4 regions of the Vibrio sp. Isolate22 genome follow, and region 2 is predicted to be linked to each of the others. Evidence: predicted binding sites of a transcription regulator. Region 2 holds the regulator's gene; each other region holds the start of a gene.
What was found. Region 2 encodes PurR, which represses purine synthesis genes. Its sites were predicted from a motif close to TNANGNAAACGTTTNCNTNA; they were not measured.

Region 1 (4,220 bases), on a different contig from region 2:
CAGCCACTGATTCTTTTTTAATGCGATTTCAGGTATTTCGTTATTCATTCTTTTAGTACCTACAGTTAGTATCCCCAAATATCACAGTTATTTGGCAGACATACGGTCGGCTGAGGCGCCGAGCTACATGCAGAGAGCATACAGAGCATACAGAGCATCACTAAGGCCAACAAGTACTTTAAATGCTTCATATTTTTCATTATCCAACAACATCCTTTAAGAACTTAACGAAAAGCTCTACACTCGTATTCAAGCTTTCAATTTTCTTATAGTAAACAGAACTATACAAATAAAAAGGACTTCTTATGAAAAAAGCCTTAATAGCAGCCGGTATCATGACAATGTTAGCAGGTTGTTCGGACAATGAGGTTGGCGACGTATCTTTAGGTTTCTTCACAATGAAGGATATTAAGATGTCATCTTTAGACGATGACAAAATCCCGGGCGTAACGTGTCACATCGCTTCCATCGAAGCGAACCTGAGTCTTTCTGATCCAAGTGATAGCTCTATTTCTTGCCGCCAAACGGGTGAAATCACGCCTGAAATGATCGCGCAGATTGATAAAAGTAAATCTGGCGAAGTGGTATTCAAGCAGTCGAAAAGCATTTTCTTCAAAACCATGAAAGTTCGCCGTATTTACGACGCAGAAAACCAATCCCTACTCTACTTGTCTTACACCACTAAAGAGACTGAAGGTAGCTTCAAACACAGCCTATCTACTGTTCCTCTATGGGGTACAGCGGCTTACGTTGATCCAGCAACACTCGTACCAACAGAATAATCAATACGAATCACCTGTACAGACATTGTGCAGGTGATTCAAAATGTAATAAAAATGAAAGAAACAGAAATAAAATGTGATATCATGCGGCAAAATTTTTTCACTGTATTTTTCATATGAAGTTTCCTGGACAGCGTAAATCTAAGCATTACTTTCCAACTCACGCACGTGATCCGTTGGTCAACCAAATTCAACAAACACCTAAACTGCACCGCGCAACGATTGTTGGTGTAGGTCAAACCATTGTTGATATCGAAGCCCGTGTTGACAGTGCGTTCCTTGATAAATACGAGCTGAGTAAAGGTCACTCACTGGTATTGGAAGAAAGTAAAGCTGATGCGCTGTATGAAGAGCTTGTAGAGCGCGGTTTGATTACGCATCAATACCCTGGCGATACTATCGGCAACACACTGCACAACTATTCCGTACTTGCAGACAGCAAATCTGTACTGCTTGGCGTAATGTCTAAGAAAATTGAAGTTGGCTCATTTGGTTACCGTTACCTTTGCCGCACTTCTTCTCGTATGAACCTGAACCACCTACAAACAGTAGATGGCCCAATCGGTCGTTGTTACACGCTAATTACCGAAGATGGCGAGCGTACGTTTGCGATTAACGAAGGACACATGAACCAGCTGCTTCCAGAGAGCATTCCTGAGAAAGTGTTCGAGAAAGCATCTGCTCTAGTCGTTTCTTCTTACCTAATGCGCGGTAACCCTGAAGATCCAATGCCAAAAGCAGTACAAAAGGCGATTGAATACGCGAAAGCGCACAACGTGCCTGTTGTTCTAACGCTTGGTACTAAATACGTGATCGAAGGCAACGCTGAATGGTGGCAAGAATACCTGAAAGAGAACGTAACTATCGTTGCAATGAATGAAGACGAAGGTGAAGCGTTAACAGGCGAAAAAGATCCACTTCTTGCAGCGAGCAAAGCACTAGAATGGGTTGACTTAGTACTGTGTACTGCTGGTCCAATCGGCCTTTACATGGCGGGTTACACAGACGAGTTAGCAAAACGCGAAACGACACTTCCACTGTTACCAGGCAATATCCCTGAGTTCAACAAGTACGAATTCAGCCGCGCTATGCGTAAGCAAGACTGTGAAAACCCGGTTAAAGTGTACTCTCACATTGGCCCATACCTTGGTGGTCCATTAGAGATTAAGAACACTAATGGTGCGGGTGATGGCGCGCTTTCTGCTCTGCTACATGACATGGCAGCAAACAGCTACCACTTCGTTAACGTACCAAACTCAGAGAAACACGAACACACGTGTCTAACATACTCTTCACTATCTCAGATTTGTAAGTATGCAAACCGCGTAAGCTACGAAGTGCTAACACAGCACTCACCTCGCCTTTCTCGTGCACTACCAGAGCGCGAAGATAGCTTAGAAGAAACATACTGGGACCGTTAATCGCGCATCTGTCGCGTGACGAATACTGTCATTTAAAAGGGGCTGCGATATGCAGCCCCTTTTGTATTTAATGTGGATGTGACCGTAATTCGAACCCACTAAATCGAATATTTGGCTCATTTAAGATTTGATCTCGCGCAATGACTCTTCAGATCTGTTATCTTCCAGCACATAATCTGTGTGGTTTGCCTTTACTTAGCAAATTTATACAGTACCATCGCCACGCAAACGTTTACGTACCACCTTTCGGTTCTGATATAAGGATCAAATATGCTGTCTGATATCGATATTTGTCGCTCAACACCCCTTAAAAACATCAGTGAGGTTGCTCAGCACGCCGGCCTACAAGAACAAGAACATCAGCCCTTAGGGCAATTCAAATCAAAGGTGTCTCTAACATCACTCGAACGCCTATCTCAACAGCCAGACGGAAAGCTGGTTGTCGTGACAGCAATTACACCAACACCACTTGGTGAAGGAAAGACCGTGACGACTATCGGTTTAGCACAAGGATTGGCGAAGATTAACCAATCAGCAATGGCGTGTATTCGCCAGCCTTCAATGGGCCCGGTGTTTGGTGTTAAAGGTGGTGCTGCTGGCGGTGGTTATTCTCAAGTTGCTCCTATGGACGAGTTGAACCTTCACCTAACTGGTGATATCCATGCTGTAACAGCCGCTCATAACCTTGCCTCTGCTGCTATTGATGCACGCTTGTATCATGAACAGCGTGAAGGCTTACAAGCATTTGAAACTCGCTCAGGGTTGAAAGCACTGGATATAGACCCAAGCAGAATCGTTTGGCGACGTGTGCTCGACCATAATGACCGCGCATTACGTATGATCACCGTGGGTAAAAACGAAAACGGTAAAACGATCAACGGCTATGAACGCGAAGATGGATTTGATATCTCAGCTGCCTCAGAGCTTATGGCTATTTTAGCACTGGCCGATGACCTGCAAGATTTACGTAAACGCATTGGTCGTGTTGTTCTGGCATACAACAGACAAGGTAAGCCTTTAACAGCAAATGACTTTGATGTTGCCGGTGCAATGACAGTAACAATGAAAGACTCTATCGAACCAACCTTGATGCAGACACTTGAAGGCGTACCAACGCTTATACACGCAGGTCCTTTTGCGAACATTGCACATGGTAACTCTTCGATTATTGCAGATAAGATCGCACTGAAACTCAGCGACTTTGTTGTAACTGAAGGTGGATTTGGTTCAGATATGGGCTTCGAGAAGGCCTGCAATATCAAAGTCAAAGCATCTGGTAAGAAGCCCGACTGCGCGGTAGTAGTAGCGACATTGCGTGGACTAAAGGCGAACTCTGGTTTGTATGATTTGAGACCAGGAACACCACTACCCGATTCGCTCTTCAGTGACGACAACGACGGGTTACTCTCTGGCTTTGAAAACCTAAAGTGGCACATTAATAACGTTAAGCAATACGGTGTGCCTACCGTAGTAGCGATCAACCGCTTCCCGCAAGATTCACAACAAGAACTCGACACATTGAAACAGATGATTACAGAGTTCGATAGCAACGTCGCTGTTGAAGTCAGTGAAGCATTTGGCCAAGGCGGTGACGGCGTAACTAAACTTGCACAAGCGGTTGTCAAATCATGCCAAAGTGACAGTGACTTTAAGCCCCTTTACCAAACAGGCCAAAGCTTAGAAGAGAAACTCATGGCGGTTGCTGAAATCGGTTACGGTGCCGCGAGTATTACACTCTCGCCGAAAGCAAAGCAGCAGTTGGCTGAGTTTAAACAACATGGCTATCAAGACCTGTCGGTATGCTTAGCTAAAACACCACTCTCTATTTCAACGGAAGCACATATCAAAGGCGCACCAAGCCAATTTGACGTGCCCGTAAGAGAACTAAAGCTGTGTGCGGGTGCTGGTTTTATTTACGCTTTATGCGGCAATGTAATGACCATGCCTGGGTTACCAGATAAACCGGCGTTCATGTCGTTAGATATTGATAGTAATGGAAATATTGTTGGCCTTAGTT
Region 2 (4,220 bases):
TTCTTAGGGTCGAACTCCATTTTTGCGCGCATACGTCGAATTAGTACATCAATAGTACGGTCATTCGGCGCGTCAACACGGTGGCTGATCATATTAAGAATACGTTCGCGGCTCAATACCTGATTAGGGTAAGAAGACAGTGCAACCAATAATTCATATTCAGCTTTCGTCAGTTTTACCGGCTCACCGTTTTTGCTTAACGCACGACGAGGGATATCAAATGTCCATTCACCAAAACGAACCACTGACTCATCTTGTGACTCTTCAGCCTCACCTGCTGTCGTTTTACGAGCAGCAGAAATGCGCCAAAGTAGATTTTTAACTCGAACTAATAACTCGCGAAGTTCGAAAGGTTTAGTAACGTAATCGTCAGCGCCCATTTCAAGGCCAACAATTTTGTCGATGCTATCCGTGCGTCCAGTAACCAAAATAATTCCAATGTCAGATTGACTGCGTAATTCGCGAGTTAGCATCAATCCATCTTCGCCTGGTAAGTTGATGTCCAGCATAATGAGGTCAACGTTGTTTTCTTCTAACACGCTTCTCATTTGAGCACCGCTTTCGGCCTCGCTCACTGTGTAACCTTCGTTCTGGAAATAACCAACCAGTTTACTACGGGTCACCACATCATCTTCTACGACTAATACGTGATAGCTCATCTACACCACTTTTCTTATTTAATAGTTTCGGTGACTATTCTATTCATAACTAGTAACAATTCTAGTGGTACTGAAGATAAATGCCAGAAACATGGATTTTTTTTGATACAAGACAATCTTAAACCTTGCTATTTGTCGTCTAGCACAATTCAATATAGGCATTACTACTAACGAGTAACTTTGCATTTCGCAAATAACCTCGTCATCAGCCTTGGTGTGCGAAAAGACACCACAAGACTAAATCAGGATCTATGTAATGAAAGATACGAAAACGTTCAATGAGCAAAGAGCAGAAATTTACTGGTGGCTATCAAGCTTATTCGCCAAAGAGCTCACTCAAGACGAACTTGACCACTACCATTCTGTTGAAATTCGTTCTTTCTTAACTGGTTTAGGCGAAAATGAAACTCTAAAGCCTGCTATTGATAAGTTGGTTGATGCACTGAACCGCCTACAAACTCGCGAAGATGCACAACTAGAACTGTCTGCTGACTTTTGCGACCTTTTCCTAAAGACAGATAAGCATGGCGCCCTTCCTTATGCCTCAATGTACATCGGTGAAACTGGCCTATTAAACGATAAACCAGCGAAAAAGATGGAAGAGATCATGGCTAAGCACAACCTAGTGGTTAACCAAGATCTAAAAGAACCAGCAGACCACATCGCTATCGAACTCGACTTCTTAGGAAACCTAATCATTCGCTCTAATGAAACAGAATCAGAAGAAGAACTAGAAAAATCGTTCGAAGTTCAGCAACAATTTATCGAGCAACAGCTATTAACTTGGATCCCGAAATTCAACGTTAAGTGTCACGATGTTGATGAATTCGGTTTCTACGCTGCTGTCTCTTCTCTGCTAATGGCTTTCTGTCAATTAGATGCTCAATATTTAGCTGGTGAATAAGGTTAACTGATGACTAGGTAAATAAATTCCGTAGAATGTGACAATTCACCCGGATTTCTGGGTGAATTGTATTGCGAGTATTTTCTAGTCAGTCTAGAATTGTGACCGCAAACGATAAAATATGAAACATTCACGAAATGCTATGCTTATTAAGTTCAGAGCATTTCGGTGTTAAAACAAGCCGCTCACTAGCGGTTTTTTGTTTTTTAACACTTTAGTACCCAAAGAGCCCTACAAATTTAAGCTCTTAGTTAGGTAGCTTAACGGCTACTTCACTCCGTACTTTGGGGAAAGTAGCTTCTAATAGGATAAAACCATGGCCACTATAAAAGATGTCGCTCGCTTAGCAGGCGTATCAACCACAACCGTTTCTCACGTAATCAACAAAACACGTTTTGTTGCAGAAGCGACTCAAGAAAAAGTAAATAAAGCGGTAGACGAATTAAACTATGCACCAAGTGCTGTTGCTCGTAGTTTGAAGTGTAATTCAACACGAACTATCGGCATGCTAGTGACTCAATCAACAAACCTATTCTTCTCTGAAGTTATCGATGGTGTTGAGAGCTACTGCTACCGTCAAGGTTACACTTTGATCCTGTGTAACACTGGTGGTATCTATGAGAAGCAACGTGACTACATTCGAATGCTTGCAGAGAAACGTGTAGATGGCATCTTAGTTATGTGTTCAGACCTAACAGAAGAACTGAGAGAGATGTTAGATCGTCATGCTGACATCCCTAAAGTAGTCATGGATTGGGGCCCAGAGAGTTCTCAAGCAGATAAAATCATTGATAACTCTGAAGAAGGCGGCTACCTAGCGACTAAATACCTAATCGACCGCGGTCACTCAAAGATTGCTTGTTTAAGTGGCCACTTAGACAAAGCAGCCTGTGTTGAACGTATCGCTGGTTACAAGCGCGCTCTAGAAGAAGCAAACATCACTGCAAGTGACGATATGATCATCGAAGGTAACTTCGAGTGTGATACAGCAGTACTTGCGGCAGACAAAATTGTTGAGATGGAAGAGCGCCCTACGGCAGTATTCTGCTTTAACGATACGATGGCACTCGGCTTAATGAGTCGCTTACAGCAAAAAGGCATCCGTATCCCAGAAGATATCTCTATCATTGGCTACGATAACATCGAATTGGCGGAGTACTTCTCTCCACCATTGACCACCGTTCACCAACCGAAGCGTCGTGTCGGCAAGAACGCATTCGAAATTCTGCTTGAGCGCATAAAAGACAAAGACCATGAAAAACGTGTCTTCGAAATGCACCCAGAAATTGTTGAACGTAGTACAGTTAAAACGTTAAATTAACTGATAAATTGAGTTTATTTTCATCAAGCGCACCTTTGGGGGCGCTTTTTTTATCAGCAGACAAAATAAACCTAGTTTCATATAATAAAGATCATTAATTGAAGCAATATCACATTTTGAAATATCAAGTGTGAGCCTCATTCAACAAAAACTTTATTCTATTCAATCAGTCACGCACAGGGCAAATCACTTGAAAAGGTGAGACGCAAAGCTTCCGGCCTAAACCACTCGTTGGTATGGTAGCGGGGTTACCGATGGCAAAATGCAGTAACTACTAATAATTTAGTAATTTACGGCTTATTGACAATGTAATTGCAACATTTTGCTAATCTCTCGGACCTGCTTATTTGGTGGCGTAGTTCAAATACACCGAGATAAATAACATGGATAAACCGATACTAAAGGACTCAATGAAGTTATTTGAGCCCCTAGGAAAAATAAAATCACGCTCAATGTTTGGTGGATTCGGTCTTTTTGCTGATGACACTATGTTTGCTCTGGTTGTTAATGACCAGTTGCACATACGAGCAGACAAAGGCACAACAAAACAGTTCGAGCAACAAGGGTTTCAACCGTACGTCTACAAAAAACGTGGTTTCCCTGTCGTAACTAAATACTTCGCTTTACCAGAAGGCCTGTGGCAAGACCAAGAGAAAATCTTACAACTTGCAACTACGTCTCTGGGTTTTGCAAAAGAAGAGAAAGCTGAACAGTCCGCTGCTAAGCCTACTCGACTGAAAGACCTCCCTAACCTTCGACTTGCCACTGAGCGCATGTTGAAGAAGGCCGGGATTGATTCCGTAGAACGTTTATATGAATCTGGCTCTGTAAACGCATTTAATGCCATCAAGGAATCTCATACGTCCTCTGTCAGTATTGAACTGCTTTGGGCATTAGAAGGAGCGATCAATGGCACGCATTGGTCGGTTATTCCACAGCAACGTCGCGAAGAGCTTATCAGTCGCGTCAATTAACATTGTCAGTACACCCTTTTTTATACAACTAAGCCGCATTTCTGCGGCTTTTTTTTCGATTAGTAACATTAGATAGTTTGCTGTTTTAGCACCCTATCAACATCCTAGAAAGATGGGCGATAATTATACTTAAAGTCGACTTTGACCATCGGAACGAAGTTAATCTCTCCAGATGAGTTCATGATTTCTTTGACTTTGATGCTCCCGTTTCTGATTTCAAACGAACGCACGTCCACCTTTTCAGAAGCTTGAGGTAGGATTTTGCTGAGTTCATAGGAACCCTTGCCGTTTATCTCCATCCAGATTTGTTTACCAGATTCGTAAGCCTGTGATTGGCTCGCAACTACATCCCCTTTAAAGAT
Region 3 (4,220 bases), on a different contig from region 2:
AAGGTCCTATCAGCATGTACACAATTAAGCTTGGCATCACCACCAAGTGTGTTCCTTGCCATTGGACAAGTTGAACAATGGCGATTGCCGCTCCCATAAAGCACAAACCGTAAAATGCGCTGATTAATGGCATTCTTACTAAGTCATGCAGAGCAAGCGACAACCAATGAAAGGGTGCGGAAATACTGATTTGGTTGCAAGGAATGGTGCGAGCGTAATCCTTATCGCTGACCTTGTGTTTTTTATCGTTCAGTTCGGATGGGTGCGCGGTACGAGGCATAGATCCCCCTAGTTAAATAACGTCCTAGTTATAATTCCATAAGGCTCATCGGTGTGGCTTGTGTGAGAGTTATGGTGTTGAGCTAAATTGCTCATTGTCATCCCAGTTTTTGTTCTAGCGTGCATTTAACGAGCGTTATCAGACTGAATTAATTTAAGTTAAATGTGAGCTTGATCGCTTAGGAGTTACCTTAACTATTGTCAGTAGTGTTAGAAAACACAAATTATCAGCGGCTTTTTATACTTAGTGGTTAACGGTAAAGAAGGGCGTTAGAGAAAGAAGTAGCTAGTGAAGGTTCGGTAAGTACATAAAAATAAAGCCCTTACTAAGCAGTAAGGGCTTTAAAGAAACAAATCGCAGTGGCTAAATTATTTTAGGCCAGCGAAGTCAGCAAGGATTGCTGCTTTGTCAGTCGCTTCCCAAGGGAACTCTTCACGACCGAAGTGACCGTATGCTGCAGTCTGCTTGTAGATAGGCTGAAGAAGGTTCAGCATCTCTTGAAGACCGTATGGACGTAGGTCGAAGTTTTGACGAACTGCTTCAATGATGATTTCGTGCGCTACTTTCTCAGTACCGAACGTTTCAACCATGATTGATGTTGGATCAGCAACACCGATAGCGTAAGACAGTTGAATCTCACAACGGTCAGCCATACCAGCGGCAACGATGTTTTTCGCAACGTAGCGTGCTGCGTAAGCTGCAGAACGGTCAACCTTTGATGGATCTTTACCAGAGAATGCACCGCCACCGTGACGAGCTGCGCCGCCGTAGGTATCAACGATGATCTTACGACCAGTTAGACCACAGTCACCCATTGGGCCACCGATTACGAAACGGCCTGTTGGGTTGATGAAGAAGTTAGTGTCTTTGTTGATCCACTCTGAAGGAAGTACTGGCTTGATGATCTCTTCCATTACCGCTTCACGTAGGTCAGGTGTTGTTACTGAATCACAGTGTTGAGTAGAAAGAACAACAGCATCGATACCAACGATCTTACCTTGGTCGTACTGGAAAGTAACCTGAGATTTCGCATCTGGACGAAGGAAGTCTAGCTTGCCGCTCTTACGTACTTCAGCTTGCTTTTTAACAAGAAGGTGAGAGTAAGTGATTGGAGCTGGCATTAGGATTTCAGTTTCGTTAGTCGCGTAACCAAACATGATGCCTTGGTCGCCTGCGCCTTGCTCTTTCGGGTCTGCTTTATCAACACCTTGGTTGATGTCTGGAGACTGCTTACCAATTGTGTTTAGAACGGCACAAGAGTCAGCGTCAAAGCCCATATCAGAGTGAACGTAACCAATTTCACGAACGGTTTCACGAGTGATCTCTTCGATATCAACCCATGCAGAAGTTGTTACTTCACCGCCAACCATAACCATGCCGGTTTTTACGTAAGTCTCACAAGCAACACGTGCTTTTGGATCTTGTTCTAAGATGGCATCAAGAACAGCATCAGAGATTTGGTCTGCAATTTTATCTGGATGACCTTCTGAAACAGATTCAGAAGTGAATAGGTGCTTAGCCATGAGAGCTCCACTTTTAGTTTTTGGTGTAAATAGTTCATGGCGTCGCAAGCTAGGAAGCGCCGCCATTAAATACAGTATATTTTGTAGGTGTTTCTACATCTAGACGTCTATTCTAAATTCCAGCGGTCGAATTACAAGCTCTTTTTTATGATATGCCATAACTAAACGTTTGCGTGTTGGTTGAGATAAGCGGCTGACAAGTGATGTAAATGTTCGAAAATTGCGAAAAATGACCGTTAAAATGCCAGTAAAACGTTTGCAGTCGCAATATTCGTTTGAGAGAATACCCGCGCTAATTAAAATGAAAACATTAGCACTATCTCTTTTTTAAATCGCTTATGTATCCAGGAGCAGACATGCCTTCTCGTAAAGATCTAGCCAATGCAATCCGCGCACTTAGCATGGACGGTGTTCAACAAGCAAATTCAGGCCACCCAGGCGCACCTATGGGTATGGCTGACATCGCTGAAGTTCTTTGGCGTGGCCACTTGAACCACAACCCAGCAAACCCAGAGTGGGCTGACCGCGACCGTTTTATCCTGTCTAACGGCCATGGTTCAATGTTGATTTACTCTCTGCTTCACCTTGCAGGCTACGAGCTTTCAATTGAAGATCTGAAAAACTTCCGTCAACTGCACTCTAAGACTCCTGGTCACCCAGAGTACGGTTACGCTCCTGGTATCGAGACAACGACGGGTCCTCTAGGTCAAGGCATCACTAACGCTGTTGGTATGGCAATGGCAGAGAAAGCACTGGCTGCACAGTTCAACAAAGAAGGCCACGACATCGTAGACCACTACACTTATGCATTCATGGGTGATGGCTGTCTGATGGAAGGTATCTCTCACGAAGCATGTTCACTAGCTGGTACGCTAGGTCTTGGTAAGCTGGTTGCTTTCTGGGATGACAACGGTATCTCTATCGATGGCGAAGTGGAAGGTTGGTTCTCTGACGATACACCTAAGCGTTTTGAAGCATACGGCTGGCACGTAATTCCAGCAGTAGACGGTCACGATCCTGAAGCAATCAACGCAGCTATCGAAGCGGCTAAAGCTGACCCTCGTCCGTCACTTATCTGTACTAAAACTATCATCGGTTTTGGTTCTCCAAACAAAGCGGGTACACACGACTGCCACGGTGCTCCATTAGGCGCTGATGAAATTACAGCAACTAAAGCGGCGCTTGGTTGGGAACACGGTCCTTTCGAGATCCCTGCAGATATCGCTGCTGAGTGGAATGCGAAAGAAGCGGGCGCAGCAAAAGAAGCGGCATGGAACGCGAAGTTTGACGCATACGCAGCGGCTTACCCTGAGCTAGCAGCAGAATTCAAACGTCGTACTAACGGTGAGCTTCCAGCACAGTGGGAAGAGAAAGCAAACGCAATCATTGCTGACCTTCAAGCTAACCCTGCAAACATCGCTTCACGTAAAGCATCTCAAAATGCTCTAGAGGCGTTCGGTCAAATGCTTCCAGAATTCATGGGCGGCTCTGCTGACCTAGCACCTTCTAACCTAACAATGTGGTCTGGTTCTAAGTCTCTAGAAGCAAATGACTTCTCTGGTAACTACATCCACTACGGTGTACGTGAATTCGGTATGACGGCTATCATGAACGGTATCGCTCTGCACGGTGGTTTCGTGCCATACGGCGCTACTTTCCTAATGTTTATGGAATACGCTCGTAATGCAATGCGTATGGCTGCTCTGATGAAAGTTCAGAACATTCAAGTTTACACGCACGACTCTATCGGTCTTGGCGAAGATGGCCCAACTCACCAACCAGTTGAGCAAATGGCTTCTCTACGTCTAACTCCAAACATGAGCACATGGCGTCCATGTGACCAAGTTGAGTCTGCAGTAGCTTGGAAACTGGCTATCGAACGTAAAGACGGTCCAACGTCTCTAATCTTCTCTCGTCAAAACCTTGCACAGCAAGAGCGTAGCGAAGAGCAAGTAGCGAACATCGCGAAGGGTGGTTACATCCTAAAAGATTGTGAAGGCAAGCCAGAGCTAATCCTTATCGCTACAGGTTCTGAAGTTGAGCTAGCGGTTAACGCTGCGGCTGAACTGACAGCTGAAGGCAAGAAAGTACGTGTAGTATCTATGCCTGCAACTGACGCATTCGATAAGCAAGATGCTGAGTACCGTGAATCTGTACTTCCATCTGACGTAACAGCTCGTATCGCTGTAGAAGCTGGCATCGCTGACTTCTGGTACAAGTACGTTGGCTTCGGTGGCAAGATCATCGGTATGACAACATTCGGCGAATCTGCACCTGCTGGTGAGCTATTCAAGATGTTCGGTTTCACTACTGAAAACGTAGTAAACACAGCAAAAGAGCTTCTTGCTTAATCATTGATTGTTAGCCTCGAGCTAACAGTGAAATGCAAGAAAAACCGAGCGCTGAGCTCGGTTTTT
Region 4 (4,220 bases), on a different contig from region 2:
CTGGAGAGTGAGGGAACTTGATAGTCGGGCCGAAAGAAACCATATCCATGTTCGGGTAAGGTTCTTTGAATAGACCACACTCAAGACCAGCATGGATAACCATGATGTTTGGCTTGTGACCGTAGATACCTTCGTACATGTCGCGGAAGATGTGCATGATTTCTGAATCTGCGTCTGGCTTCCAACCTGGGTAAGCGCCAGAGAATTCGATGCTCGCACCAGCAAGCTCTGCTACAGAGTGAAGCATGCTTTCAACTTGGCTACGGCCAGAGTCGATCAGAGAGCGGATTAGGCAAAGTACTGTAATTGAGTTCTCTTCAGTTGTGATAACACCCACGTTTAGAGATGTCTCAACAACACCTTCAATCTCATCACTCATACGAATCACACCGTTTGGCGCCGCGTTAAGTGCTGCGATGAAGCGAGCTTGGTCAGCAGCTGCAAGTGCGCCCATTTCAACTGAAGCTTCTTCGTTGAAAGTCACAATGCTGTCTTCTACTTTACCTAGCTCTGTTGAAAGAAGCTCCGTGTAGTAGTTGTATAGCGAAGCCAGTTTCTCTTGGTTTGCCGCTGGAACAGCAACAGTAACGAAACCTTCACGAGGAATCGCGTTACGTAGGCTACCACCTTTGAATTCTACGATGCGTAGGTCTAGCTCTTTTGCGTGACCAGCCAGGAAGCGAGCAAGTAGTTTATTCGCGTTCGCGCGACCAGTGTGGATGTCACAACCTGAGTGACCGCCTTTTAGACCTTTAAGCGTAAGCTTGCGAGTCACGAAATCTGCTGGGATTGCAGTACGAGCAACATCAAATGTCATTGCGCCGTCGATACCGCCAGCACAACCCATGTACACTTCGCCTTCTTGCTCTGAATCGGTGTTAAGAAGGATGTCGCCTTCTAACCAACCCGCTTCAAGACCGAATGCACCTGTCATACCTGCTTCTTCGTCTACAGTTAGTAGAACTTCGATTGGGCCGTGCTTGATTTCGTTTGATGCAAGAACCGCTAAGCATGATGCCATACCCATGCCATTATCTGCGCCAAGCGTTGTGCCTTTTGCAGTAACCCACTCACCGTCGATGTACGGTTGGATTGGGTCTTTAGTGAAGTCATGAACCGTATCTTCGTTCTTTTGTGGAACCATATCGATGTGAGCTTGTAGCACAACACCTTTTTTGTTTTCCATGCCCGGCGTCGCAGGCTTTTTGATGAATACGTTGCCCGTTGGGTCACGGCGTACATCTAGCCCTTGCTCTGTTGCCCAAGCAATAATGTATTGAGCAAGCTCTTCTTCATGCTTAGAAGGGTGTGGGATTGAGCAAATCTTATCGAAGAACTGCCAAATAGGGGCAGGGGATAATTTACTGATCTCAGAATGGAATTCAGACACGGATGACTCCTTTTTTATTTGATAACCATATATTTAGGCTTTCTATGGGTATAAACATAGAGCAAAAACCTAAAATATAGGTCTGTTTTGATGCCGACAGCATACCATTAGAGTGTTTTGACGAGTAGCGCTTCTAAACCTGAAATGCTTCAAATTTTGAACGCCATCTTGTTCATTTGATCTTGTATAAGTGCTCTGATGCTTATAAAAGATGCAAGCAAACGTTTGTTTAAGTCTGTTTTGTAATTTTATTACGAGATTAAGTTTGAAAATAACCCGCGATGGTCAAAAGTGTGATCTGAAGCAAAAAATTCTTGTAATCTTTTTTCTTTAAGGTATATTTGTAACCAACTTCTGAAGTGAAGAGTAAATGCTCAAAGGATGAGTCCGTTTATCGCCTCCAAGGAACCGAGAAATCAAATTCGTTTTTTATTGATTTATTAAGGTGATAGTTATGAAAGGTTTACCATCTGCAATGTTCTGGCTTAACAACTCTGTTTACACTAGCAACTTTGCATACCCTACAAGCTTTGGTTACTAATACCATAAGCATGTAACTCGAACAGTTTTGTTCCCCCCTATATATTGGAATTCTCTTACAACCCTTTTGGTTGACAGATTCTACCGCCACTCAGTTTTGAGTGGCGTTTTTTTTGCCTGCTACTTTTATCCTCAGCTTTGATTCGTCATCTATCAACGACTATGCTCGGTTGTTTTTTAAACAGCAAAATGTCAATTTGAGCCTTATTACCAATCCTGTTGAAAATCGGACAACTCTTGTGGGTTTGAATTGGCAAATTTAGCGCCAGATTCTTAATGAAAATAACTGATGGTTGAAAAAGTAATCAAATAAATACGACCATTAAATTGTTTTTAGTCTATTGTTTTTAATGTGTATTTTTCTTTTTAGATGTAATTTTTAATCGCTTGGTTTCATACGTCATTCTGATAAATATTATTTAGAGCCTTAATTCTATCTGGAATTTGTTATTTGATAACTTTATAATCCACAGCCAATCGATTACGCAACCGTTTACTTTTTACCCTTATAGGATTCGATAATGTTCGAAAAGCTATTCAAACTCAGTGAAAACGGCACCAATGTGCGCACTGAAATCATCGCAGGTCTAACAACCTTCCTAACAATGGCTTACATCATTTTTGTAAACCCAATGATCCTAGCTGATGCTGGTATGGACCACGGCGCTGTATTTGTAGCAACCTGTTTAGCGGCTGCTATTGGCTGTTTCATCATGGGCTTTGTTGCTAACTACCCAATTGCTCAAGCTCCTGGTATGGGGTTGAATGCCTTCTTTACCTACGCGGTTGTGATGGGCATGGGTTACACCTGGCAAGTTGCTCTAGCGGCAGTGTTTGTTTCGGGTGTGATCTTCATCTTCTTGAGCATCTTTAAGATCCGTGAATGGATTATCAACTCGATTCCTATGTCTTTGCGTGTAGGTATCTCTGCGGGTATCGGTCTTTTCCTAGCGTTTATCGCACTTAGCAATGCTGGCATCGTGGTTTCTAACCCTGCAACTAAAGTATCACTTGGCGACATTACTGCTATTGCTCCTATCCTTGGTGCTCTTGGTTTCTTCCTTACTATTGCCCTTGTACACCGCGGTGTGAAAGGCGCAGTAATGATTGCAATTCTCGCTATTACAGCTCTTGGCATTATCATTGGTGACGTTCAGTACGGCGGTATCATGTCTACACCACCAAGCCTTGCTCCGACTTTCATGCAGCTTGATTTCTCTGCAGTATTTGAAATCGGTATGATCTCTGTTGTATTTGCTTTCCTATTCGTCGACTTATTCGATACAGCGGGTACGCTAGTGGGTGTTGCTACAAAAGCGAACCTAATTAAAGAAGATGGCAAACTACCTCGCCTGAACAAAGCACTGCTTGCTGACTCAACAGCAACGTCTATCGGTGCTCTTCTAGGTACATCGAACACGACTTCATATGTAGAGAGTGTTTCTGGTGTTGCTGAAGGTGGTCGTACTGGTCTAACGGCTGTTGTCGTGGGCGTACTTTTCCTTCTTGCTCTTTTCTTCTCACCACTTGCAGGTATGATTCCGGCGTACGCAACATCAGGCGCGCTTTTCTATGTAGCAATTCTGATGATGTCTGGCCTAGTTGGCATTGATTGGCGTGATCTTACGGAAGCAGCACCAGTCGTGGTAACATGTCTACTTATGCCGCTGACGTACTCTATTGCTGAGGGTATCTCACTAGGTTTCATCGCTTACGCTGCAATTAAGCTGCTAAGTGGTCAAGGTCGCGACGTTTCACCTGCTGTGTGGATCATGTCGGTAATCTTTATTCTTAAATACATTTTCGCTTAATCGTCTAGATTTCTGCTTAAACGCTGAAGAGGCTATGTTTGGCATAGCCTCTAATAACATGAAAAATTATTAGGTTTTATACTATGAGCAACAAATTCGTTATCACTTGGGACAACATGCAGACTTACTGCCGTCAACTAGCAGAAAAGCAAATGCCAGCAGAGCAGTGGAAAGGTATCTGGGCTGTAAGCCGTGGTGGTTTGGTTCCTGGTGCAATCTTGGCTCGTGAACTGGGTATTCGTCACGTAGATACGATTTGTATTTCTAGCTACGACCACGATCACCAACGTGATATGACTGTCGTTAAAGCACCTGAAGGTGACGGCGAAGGTTTCCTAATCGTTGAAGATCTTGTTGATAGTGGTGACACTGCACGTAAGCTTCGCGAAATGTACCCTAAAGCTAAACTGATCGCTGTATGTGCTAAGCCTTCTGGTGCACACCTACTAGACGAGTACATTGTTGATATCGCTCAAGAC

Region 1: L1D55_RS24105 (formate--tetrahydrofolate ligase) is a predicted target of PurR. The motif match lies at 2,424-2,443, and genes of this name have one in related genera.
Region 3: metK (methionine adenosyltransferase) is a predicted target of PurR. The motif match lies at 1,961-1,980, and genes of this name have one in related genera.
Region 4: L1D55_RS03690 (NCS2 family permease) is a predicted target of PurR. The motif match lies at 2,412-2,431, and genes of this name have one in related genera.

What each region holds. Positions count from the first base shown of each region.
Region 1 is NZ_JAKEUW010000071.1:17,069-21,288, reverse strand. Features, by position in the region: gene L1D55_RS24120 (hypothetical protein) at 1-48, opposite strand, end outside; gene L1D55_RS24115 (CreA family protein) at 306-782, shown strand; gene L1D55_RS24110 (inosine/guanosine kinase) at 899-2,203, shown strand; gene L1D55_RS24105 (formate--tetrahydrofolate ligase) at 2,474-4,220, shown strand, end outside.
Region 2 is NZ_JAKEUW010000030.1:48,384-52,603, reverse strand. Features, by position in the region: gene torR (two-component system response regulator TorR) at 1-659, opposite strand, end outside; gene torD (molecular chaperone TorD) at 916-1,563, shown strand; gene purR (HTH-type transcriptional repressor PurR) at 1,880-2,884, shown strand; cyclic di-GMP riboswitch class I at 3,055-3,140, shown strand; gene L1D55_RS16800 (TfoX/Sxy family DNA transformation protein) at 3,268-3,858, shown strand; gene L1D55_RS16795 (DUF3316 domain-containing protein) at 3,963-4,220, opposite strand, start outside.
Region 3 is NZ_JAKEUW010000002.1:249,659-253,878, reverse strand. Features, by position in the region: gene L1D55_RS02635 (DUF2189 domain-containing protein) at 1-280, opposite strand, end outside; gene metK (methionine adenosyltransferase) at 649-1,803, opposite strand; gene tkt (transketolase) at 2,160-4,154, shown strand.
Region 4 is NZ_JAKEUW010000003.1:183,772-187,991, reverse strand. Features, by position in the region: gene L1D55_RS03695 (aminoacyl-histidine dipeptidase) at 1-1,390, opposite strand, end outside; gene L1D55_RS03690 (NCS2 family permease) at 2,452-3,741, shown strand; gene tet(34) (oxytetracycline resistance phosphoribosyltransferase domain-containing protein Tet(34)) at 3,825-4,220, shown strand, end outside.